3 regions of the Streptomyces sp. GD-15H genome follow, and region 2 is predicted to be linked to each of the others. Evidence: riboswitches for the same ligand, from Rfam matches in the RefSeq annotation. Region 2 holds a riboswitch; each other region holds the start of a gene.

Evidence for each region. Region 2 has a riboswitch for cobalamin ahead of WJ438_RS31320 (cobalamin biosynthesis protein). Riboswitches for the same ligand answer to the same signal wherever they lie in the genome.
Region 1: linked by a shared signal. The riboswitch ahead of WJ438_RS07060 (ABC transporter substrate-binding protein) and the one ahead of WJ438_RS31320 (cobalamin biosynthesis protein) in region 2 are both predicted to bind cobalamin.
Region 3: linked by a shared signal. The riboswitch ahead of WJ438_RS14255 (ribonucleoside-diphosphate reductase subunit alpha) and the one ahead of WJ438_RS31320 (cobalamin biosynthesis protein) in region 2 are both predicted to bind cobalamin.

What each region holds. Positions count from the first base shown of each region.
Region 1 covers NZ_CP149447.1:1,444,135-1,447,400, reverse strand. The annotation lists gene WJ438_RS07065 (FecCD family ABC transporter permease) at 1-973, opposite strand, end outside; gene WJ438_RS07060 (ABC transporter substrate-binding protein) at 1,021-2,076, opposite strand; cobalamin riboswitch at 2,105-2,290, opposite strand; partial or broken gene WJ438_RS07055 (AAA family ATPase) at 2,341-2,894, opposite strand; partial or broken gene WJ438_RS07050 (DUF6411 family protein) at 3,011-3,250, opposite strand.
Region 2 covers NZ_CP149447.1:6,637,854-6,641,119, reverse strand. The annotation lists gene WJ438_RS31330 (anion permease) at 1-1,145, shown strand, start outside; gene WJ438_RS31325 (hypothetical protein) at 1,189-1,410, shown strand; cobalamin riboswitch at 1,542-1,682, shown strand; gene WJ438_RS31320 (cobalamin biosynthesis protein) at 1,805-2,770, shown strand; gene WJ438_RS31315 (cobyric acid synthase) at 2,767-3,266, shown strand, end outside.
Region 3 covers NZ_CP149447.1:3,088,147-3,091,412, reverse strand. The annotation lists partial or broken gene WJ438_RS14255 (ribonucleoside-diphosphate reductase subunit alpha) at 1-1,406, opposite strand, end outside; cobalamin riboswitch at 1,531-1,688, opposite strand; partial or broken gene mctP (monocarboxylate uptake permease MctP) at 2,334-3,266, opposite strand, start outside.

The DNA of each region.
Region 1 (3,266 bases), 5.2 Mb from region 2:
GCGCGGCGACCGTGCGTGCGGCGATGTCCGCCCAGATCAGGAAGACCGCTCCGCCGAGCGCGGCCGTCGGCAGGACGCGGCGGTGGTCGCCGCCGACGACGAGCCGCACGATGTGCGGCAGCATCAGACCGACGAACCCGATCGGTCCGGCCGCCGCGACGAGGACACCGGTGACGAGGGAGAGCAGGACGAACATGCGCACCCGGAACCGGGCCACGTCCAGCCCCATCGTGGTGGCGGCCTCCTCGCCCGCGAGCAGCAGGTTCAGATTGCGGGCCTGCGCCATCAGGACGCCGACGCCGATCAGCAGGGCCGTGCTCGGCAGCCACAGGGTGCTCCAGTTGACGCCGCCGAGGCCGCCGAGGGTCCAGGCGAGGACCGTGCGGGCCTCGTTGCCCCGGTCACCGGTGAGCAGCAGCAGGTTCAGGACCGCCGTGAGCACCGCCGCGACGGCCACCCCGGACAGCACCAGCCGGACCGACGTGATGCGGCCGCCGGTGCGGGCACTGGCGTACACGAGCAGCAGGGCCCCGAGGGCGCCCGCGAAGGCCGCGACCGACAGGGACACCGGTCCGAACAGGGTCACCCCGAACACGATCACGACGACGGCGCCCAGGGCCGCCCCCGAGGAGACACCCAGCAGATAGGGCTCGGCGAGCGGGTTGCGGATGAGGGCCTGCATGGCGGTGCCCACCACCGCGAGCCCGGCGCCGGCCACCGCGCCGAGCAGGACGCGCGGCGCCCGCACGTCCAGCACGATGGTCTCCCGGGCCCGTGACCACTGCGCGTCCCCCAGGTCGGCGCCCAGCGCGTGCGTGACGATTCCCCAGGCCTGGCCGGGCGGCACCCGCACCGAGCCGATGCCCAGGCCCGCGACGACCGACATCAGGAGCAGGACGGCGAGGACCAGCAGCGTGACGGTGAGCGTCCCCGGCGTGCCGCGCTTCTCGCCCGGTGGCCGCCGACGCCGCACGCCGGGGTCGGCGGACGCGTCGGAGGGCAGGTCGGCGGCGGGGGCCGTCACCGGAAGCTTCCGGGGTGCAGCCCGCGCGCCAGGTCCTCGACCGCGTACGCGGAACGGATCCCGACCAGGGTCGCGGTCAGCGGCAGTACGACGAACCGCTCGTTCCTGACGGCGGGTACGTCGGCGAGGGCGGGCTGGGAGAGCAGATACTCCTTCTTCCGCTCGACGCTGCTCTCCCCGGCGTAGTCGTAGAGGGCGATGACCTCGGGTGCGCGCTCGACGACCTGTTCCCAGGAGACGTCACCGAACACGTCGTCGAGGTCGGCGAAGACGTTCGTGCCGCCGGCCAGGCTGATCAGCTCGGTGCCCAGGCTCTTGCCGCCCGCGGTCAACGCGGACTTGTCACCGCTGTCGTAGACGAAGACCGGCACGTCGGGTTCGCCGTCGACGGCCGCGGCGGCTCGGTCGACCCGGCCACGGAGGTCGGACACCAGCAGGTCGGCGCGCTCGGGGACGCCGAAGACCGTGCCGATGGTGCGGATCTCGTCGTAGGTGTCCTTCATCGTCACCCGCTTCCTGCCGCAGTACTCGCGGTTGAGATAGGTGTCGATGCCCGCGTCGGCGAACGCCTCGCGGGAGCGGCCCTCGTTCGAGGCGAAGGCGCTGCCGTAGCCGCCGTAGACGAAGTCCGGCTCGGCGTCGAGGATCTCCTCGAAGGACGGCTCCCTCTTCGCGAGCTCCGGTATCGCCTCGTAGTCCTCCCTGAGTTCGGGCAGGACGGCCGAGTCGGGGAACGCGGTGCCGACCATGCGGTCCTTCAGCCCGAGGGCGAGCATCAGCTCCGCGGGATGCTGGTGAATGGTGACCACGCGGGACGGGGGCTCGTCGTACGTCGTTCTGACACCGCAGTTGTCGACGGTGACGGGGAAACCCCCGGCCGGGGCCGCCGTGTTGCCCGCGTCGCCGCTCGGATCCCGGCCGGAGCCGTCGGACGGGCCGCAGCCGGCCGTGAGCAGGACCGCCGACAGTGCGACGGCCGCGGCCGCCGCACGCGGGGCACGGCGCCGCCGGGCAGGGCGGAAGGAAGACGGGCGCGCAAAGGCGTGGGACACGTAAAGCCTCCTGGGAGTCCGCGCTCCTCAAAACGGGCCCGCGACAGGCCAGTGTCCTGACTCCCGGATCGACGTTCCCCCTCGCCTTCCCACGCGGTGCGCGCAGTGGCGTCTCGAAGGGGTGCACTCCCCGGTCACAGTGGCGGGACCGTGCCGGATTCACACCGGCTTCCTGTCTCCCGTCGCGGCGATGACCAGCCGATCCTACGGTCTGGAGCTCCGTGCTCAAAAGGCGCCCGGGGCGGGCGTGCACGGTTATCGGCATTAGCCGACGCGTGCGGGCAGTCCCGTGAGACCGGTGTCGCGCATGACGCGGGTGAGGGTGTCGTGGAGGGTGGCCTCGGCTCCGACGACGGTTTCGGCGACATCCGGAAGGAGGTCGCGTTCGCGGTACCCGTCACGGAGTTCCCGCTCGGTGACCTGGGCCAGATAGTCGGGATCGGCCTTCGAGGCGTGCCGGGCAAGGGTCTCCTCGAAGGGGATGTCGAGGTAGAAGCAGTGCGAGACGCCGCGGTGGTCGCCGACCAGACCCGCGAGCACGTCGCCGTAGCGGTCGGCGTGCAGGATGCCCTCGACGACGACGTGGTAGCCGGCGTCCAGCGCGTAGCGGGCGACCGTGTCGCTCAGCCCGATGTCGGCGGCGCCGGGCACGTCCCGTTCCCTCAGCACGGTCCGCCTCAGGTTGTCCTGCCCGACCAGGGCCAGGCCGCGCCCGAAGCGGTCGCGGATCCCCGCCGCCACCGAGGACTTGCCCGACGCCGAGTTCCCCGGACGACGACGAGCCGGGTCTCTTCGCTTCCCACGGTCACGCGAAGCACGCTACTCCGGCGGCCGGGGAGCCACGCCGGCCCCGTCCCGGCCTGACCGCGACGGCGGGGACGGGCATGCCCGCACGCGTCGACGGCGGTCCGGGGGGGCGAGGACCGCCGGGTTCGGAAGGCAGGCGGCCACGAGTGCGGCGACCGGCGGAACCACTGCGGCCCACGGCCTTCGAGCTGCTGCGGAACGGCTTGCTGAACAGGCGTCCCAGGGGGCCGGGTGCCTTTCCTCCCGCACGGGAGCCGAAGCCCAGGGCTCGTTGGGTGCCGCGTTCGGGCCCGCGGGACAGGCGGGGCACGAGGAATGCCAGTACGGCGAGAACGACACAGAGCGCGACAATTCCGACGACGGCCACGATAACCTCCAACGAC
Region 2 (3,266 bases):
ACGCGATGGCGACAACCATTTCGACCGGTGCTCTCAAGCCCAAGGTCGCGGTGGCCATGTCCGCCGTGCTGAACCTGGTGGGCGCCTTCCTCTCCGTGGAGGTCGCCAACACGATCTCCAAAGGCCTCGTCGACGAGGCCGGCATCCGTCCCGAGGTCATCTTCGCCGCACTGGTCGGCGCGATCCTCTGGAACCTCCTGACCTGGCTGGTCGGTCTGCCGTCCAGTTCCTCGCACGCCCTGATGGGCGGCCTGATCGGTGCCACCGTCGCCTCGGCGGGCTTCGGCGCGGTACACGGTGACGTCCTGGTCACCAAGGTACTGATCCCCGCGATCGCCGCGCCGCTGGTCGCCGGCCTCGCCGCGATGCTCGCGACACGACTGACCTACCGCCTGGGCAAGAAGGCCGACGGCAAGGCGTCCGAGAAGGGCTACCGGGCGGGCCAGATCGCCTCCGCCGGCCTCGTCTCCCTGGCCCACGGCACCAACGACGCGCAGAAGACGATGGGCATCATCACCCTGGCCCTGATCGCCGGCGGCACCCTCGCCCCGGACTCCGACCCGCCCCTGTGGGTCATCGTGTCCGCGGGCGTCGCCATCGCGCTCGGCACCTACCTCGGCGGCTGGCGCATCATCCGCACGATGGGCAAGGGCCTGACGGACCTCCAGCCGCAGCAGGGCTTCGCCGCCCAGACCAGCGCCGCGACGGTCATCCTGGCCTCCTCCCACCTCGGTTTCTCCCTCTCCACCACGCACTCGGTCTCCGGTGCCGTGATGGGTGCGGGCCTGGGCCGCAAGGGCGGTGTCGTCCGCTGGTCGACGGCCACCCGGATGTTCGTCGCCTGGGGCCTGACGCTGCCGGCGGCGGCCCTGGTCGCGGCCATCGCCGAACTGGTCTGCCGAACCGGCAGCTGGGGCACCGCCATCGTCGCCGTCTTCCTGGTCGCCTCCAGCGCGGCGATCTGGAAGATCTCCCGGCGTGAGATCGTCGACCACACCAACGTCAACGACCACGACGACCCCGTCGAGGAGCCGGTCGGCGTGGTGACCGCCGCCATGGCCGCGGTGACCCCGCCCCCGGCGGGCACCGTGACCGAGGAGTTCTCGGCCACCATCCCGGCCCCGGCAGCCAAGACCACCGTCTGACCGCACCCCGGTACGAAGGAAGACACGAAGGAAGAAGAGCATCATGAAGATCGACTGGGCGGCCCTCGGTTCCGTCTTCGGCGTCAGCCTCGTGGTCACCGTGGCCCTGGTGGCCCTGTTCACCCTCGGCATCGTCGGCCTGTCCCGCCGTGAGCGTGCCACGGCCCAGGGCGAGTCCGCGGCCCTGGCGGTCGTCGGCGCCTACGCCTGCTTCGCGGCCTGCACGGCAGCGGTGGCGTACGGGATCTCTCTGATCATGGCCTGATTCCGGGTCGTCTCCGTCCGACGGGCGGTGCGGGGCTTCGCGCCCCGCACCGCCCGTTCGCGTTCCCCCACCGGAACCCCTCTGTGGGCCTCAGCACACTTCAGCCTCGCAGGTCAAAGGCAAGTTGACGGTTCTTCCGGACCGTGGTGGACTGCCGGATGCCAATACGGCGGCAGGAGAGGAAGCCGGTGAAAGTCCGGCGCGGTCCCGCCACTGTCACCGGGGTGCACACCCCGGGAGCCAGGAACTCTCACCGCCGGTCTCGTCGAACCAGGGCGTGGACACCCTGAGTGAGGACATATCGCCATGCCCGGCTGCCTGTTGAGGTTGACCAGCGACGCTCCGCCCCGGCTCGGGGCGACCACTTCCACCGGATCCCCCACCGGCTGAACCCGTGGGTACCGCTCGCGAGTTCGCGTACGGTGCCGCCGCCGGCCTCCTCGGCGACCTGCTCCTCGGTGATCCCCGCCGGGGACATCCGGTCGCCGCTTTCGGGCGGGCCGCGGCTGCCGTGGAACGGGTGCTGTGGCGGGACGACCGTGGCCGGGGCGCGTTGCACACCGCCGTCTGCGTCGGCGGGGCCCTCGCTCTGGGGAGCCTGGCCGCCCGGTGCGTACGGTCCTCCCCCGCCGCCTCGGTCGCCCTGACCGGCGCCGCCACCTGGGCCGTCGTCGGCGGGACGTCGCTGGCCCGGGAGGCCCGCACCGTCGAACGGGCCCTGGGGGCCGGGACCGCCGAGGGCATCGAGGCGGCGCGGGCACGGCTGCCGCACCTGTGCGGGCGGGACCCGCAGGCGCTGGACGCCGACGGGATCGCCCGCGCGGTGGTGGAGTCCGTCGCCGAGAACACCTCCGACGCCGTGGTGGGCGCCCTCGTGTGGGGCGCCGTCGCCGGTGTGCCGGGACTGCTCGGATTCCGGGCCGTCAACACCCTGGACGCCATGGTCGGCCACAAGTCCCCCCGCCACCTGCGCTACGGCTGGGCCTCCGCCCGCCTCGACGACGTCGCCGGGTGGCCCGGGGCGCGGCTGACCGCCGTACTCGCCGCGATCGCCGGGCCGGACCCGCGGGGAGCAGTCCGAGCGTGGCGCGCGGATGCCGCGAAGCACCCCAGCCCCAACGCCGGCCCCGTGGAGGCGTCCTTCGCGGGCGCGCTCGGCGTGCGGCTCGGCGGAACGCTGTCCTACGCCGGGCGGGTCGAGCACCGGCCCGTCCTCAACGGCGCCGGCCGGGCCGTGACCGTGGCGGACATCGACCGGGCGGTACGCCTCTCCCGCCGCGTGGGCTGGCTGGCGCTCGGCGCCGGTGCCGCCGCGCGGCTCGTCGGCACGCGGCTCGTCGGGAAGGGAAGTACGTCATGAGCGGTGGGGGTCTGCTGGTCGCCGGTACCACCTCGGACGCCGGCAAGAGCGTCGTGACCGCCGGGATCTGCCGGTGGCTGGCACGGCAAGACGTCAAGGTCGCGCCGTTCAAGGCGCAGAACATGTCGCTGAACTCGTTCGTGACGCGCGAGGGCGCCGAGATCGGGCGGGCGCAGGCCATGCAGGCCCAGGCCTGCCGGGTCGAACCGACCGCGCTGATGAACCCCGTGCTGCTCAAGCCGGGCGGCGAGCGGAGCAGCCAGGTCGTCCTGCTCGGCAGAGCGGTCGGGGAGCTGAGCGCGCGGGGCTACCACGGCGGGCGGCAACAGCAGTTGCTGGGCACGGTGCTGGACTGCCTCGCACAGTTGCGGAGCACGTATGACGCGGTGATCTGTGAGGGGGCCGGCAGCCCGGCCGAGATCAACCTGCGGCGCACCGACATCGTGAACATGGGGATCGCCAGGAACGCCGGACTCCCCGTCCTCGTCGTCGGCGA
Region 3 (3,266 bases), 3.5 Mb from region 2:
TTCACCTGATCGACGAACGCGCCGAGGTTGACCGACCCCAGGTTGCAGACCGCCGTCTCCCCGTCACTGGTGACCTCGAGGATCTCCGTGCACAGGTTGGACGAGTGGACGACGTGGCCCGGTTCGGCGGTCTGGTTGGCGGTGCGGTTGGCGGCGTCCTTGAAGGTCATCCAGCCGTTGCCGGTCTGGGCGAGGGTGCGCATCATGCGCCCGTACAGCTCCCGCGCGGGGAGCGTCTTCGTGGCCAGACCCGCTGCCTCGGCGGCCCGGTAGGCCGCGTCGAACTCCTCGCCCCACAGGTCGACCAGGTCCGGGACGTCGGACGGGGAGAACAGCGACCACGGCGCGTCGGCGTTCACCCGGCGCATGAACTCGTCCGGCACCCAGTGCGCGAGGTTCAGGTTGTGCGTACGGCGCGCGTCCTCACCGGTGTTGTCGCGCAGCTCCAGGAACTCCTCGATGTCGGAGTGCCAGGTCTCCAGGTAGACCGCCGCCGCGCCCTTGCGCCGACCACCCTGGTTCACGGCGGCGACCGAGGCGTCCAGGGTCTTCAGGAACGGGACGATGCCGCCGGAGTGCCCGTTGGTGCCGCGGATCAGCGAACCGCGGGAGCGGACGCGGGAGTAGGGCAGGCCGATGCCGCCGGCGTGCTTGGAGAGGCGGGCCACCTGGTGGTAGCGGTCGTAGAGGGAGTCCAGTTCGTCCTTGGGGGAGTCGAGGAGGTAGCAGGACGACATTTGGGGATGCCGCGTACCGGAGTTGAACAGGGTGGGGGAGGAGGGAAGGTACTCCAGGCGGCTCATCAGGCCGTACAGCGTGGCGACTTCGTCCACCGAGCGGGGGGTGTCGTTCGCGGCGAGACCGGCGGCGACCCGCAGCAGGAAGTGCTGCGGTGTCTCGACGACCTTGCGGGTGACCGGATGCCGCAGCAGATAGCGGCTGTGCAGGGTGCGCAGGCCGAAGTAGCCGAAACGGTCGTCCGCGCGGGGGTCGATCAGCGCGTCGAGTCGGGCCGCGTGCAGCAGGACGAACTCGGCGGTCCGGTCCGCGACGAGGCCCTCACGGTGGCCCGTCGAGATCGATGAGGTGAACGACGTGACACCCTGCGAGACGGCCTCGGCACGGATGCCGAGGATCAGCAGTCGTGCGGCGAGCCGGGAGTAGACGGGGTCCTCGGGGATGAGCCCGGCCGCCGCCTCGGTGGCCAGCTCCCGCAGCTCGGCTTCGTCCGCATGGGCGGACCGGCCGCGCAGCGCGGCGGCGGCGACCCGGCCGGGCTCGGCGTCGGGGAGGTCGGCGGTCAGCTCGGTCAGGGTCCGCAGCAGCGCGGCACCGGGGCCGTCGCTCGCGTCGCTCATGTCGGTCACGTCGACCGCTGAAGCAGGATCGGCTGGCGCGGTGGTCACGTGGGGCTCTCCCTCGCTCGGCACGGGGCCTCGTCGAGGGCAGGGGGCAGCACACGGGCGCGCGCACGCGTCTCGCGTCCACCGGCCCATTCCACGAGGCCCGGACGGCAGGCACCCGGACCGGACGGCCGGGCGCGCTGTCGGCAGGTCCTCGGACTGAAGCCCGTGCGGGCACGCGGGAAACGCGGACACGCACAAGTACACCGTTGCGGGACAGTTCCGGATTCGCACCGGATTCCCCTGCGACGACAGCAAGCATGAGCATACATCTTGTGTCGTGTGCTGCTGACGATCCCATATCTTGTGTCGTGCCGGGGGGTGACGTCAGAACAGGAGGGGTGTCAGAGCGTCCGCTCGTGGGCGAGCGGCATGATGTCGTCCAGGTCCGGTACCGGGTTCCGGTCCCGCTCCGGGAGCGGACGAAGCCGAGCCGCTCATGGAGGCGGTGGGCCGAGTGCATCGACCGCTGGGTCGACAGCACGACCCGCACGCGAACGCCTGCGGAGCAGGACGAGAACGGGGTTTCGCCTCCAGGGCGAACGGTCGCCCGTCCGGCCGGGCAGGATGGCTGCCGTGCTTTGCGAGAACCAAGCCGGCACACCCGAGCTCTGCTCGAACGAACCGGGCAGCCCCCGTCCCGGCCGGCGCGGAGGGAGTAGGACCTTGCAGGTCGCTGACCTGTGAGGCTTCCTGAGCCAGGAATCCCCCTGCTTGAGCTGGGGAGGGTTCAACGAGGTACACGCCGCTCCACCCGAAGTCGGGCAGCCCGTCGCGGAGGTGGGCCTGCGCGGTGATCTCACCGAGTTCCTCGTACTCGTGCGGCTCCACCGGCCGGGTGACGATGTCCATGGGGTGAGTGTGCCCGACGGGTACGGCAGGGGGCCGCCGGAGACATCCGGCGGCCCCCTGCCGTACCCGCGTACCCCGTCAGTGCTTGCCGTCGGCGGCCGCGTCCGCCGTGTCCAGGGCCAGCTCGGTGCTGACACCCGGGTCGCCCGCGTCCGCCGTGTAGTCCTGGGGCCGGGTCTCGTCGATGCCCTCGGGCGCCTTGACCGCCCTCAGGACGGAGGTCAGGGCGATCGTCACCAGCGCGTTGAGCACGAACGCGGTGAGGCCGATGTAGCCGATCTCGCCGATGCCCGGGATCTCGTCCGACGAACCGCCGAAGTGCTTCTGCGTCGGCGAGGCCACCCCGTACGCCGCGACCGTGCCGTAGATCATGCCGACCGCCCAGCCGCCGAGCAGTGCCCAGCGGTGGAACCAGCGGGTGAACAGGCCGCCCACCAGGGCGGGGAAGGTCTGCAGGATCCAGATGCCGCCCAGCAGCTGGAAGTTGATGGCGACCGTCTTGTCCATGGTGAGGACGAAGGCCAGCGCACCCACCTTCACCAGCAGTGAGACCACCTTGGAGACCTTGGTCTCCTGCGCCGGTGTCGCGTCGGGCTTGAAGAAGTCCTTGTAGATGTTGCGGGTGAACAGGTTCGCGGCGGCGATCGACATGATCGCCGCCGGCACCAGCGCACCGATGCCGATCGCCGCGAAGGCCACACCGGCGAACCAGTCCGGGAACATGTCCTCGAACAACTGCGGGACCGCCAGCTGCCCGTTGCTGACATCGACCCCGGCCGCGATCGCCATGAAACCGAGCAACGCCAGCAGGCCCAGCATCAGCGAGTACAGCGGCAGGATCGTGGTGTTGCGGCGGATCACCTCACGGCTGCGCGAGGACAGCGTCGCGGTGATCGAGTGCGGGTACATGAACAGCGCGAGCGCCGAGCCCAACGCCAGCGTGGCGTAAGTCCACTGCCCCGCCTCGCCGGGCACCAGCGAACCGCGCGGCGCGCCCGTGGCCGGGTTGGT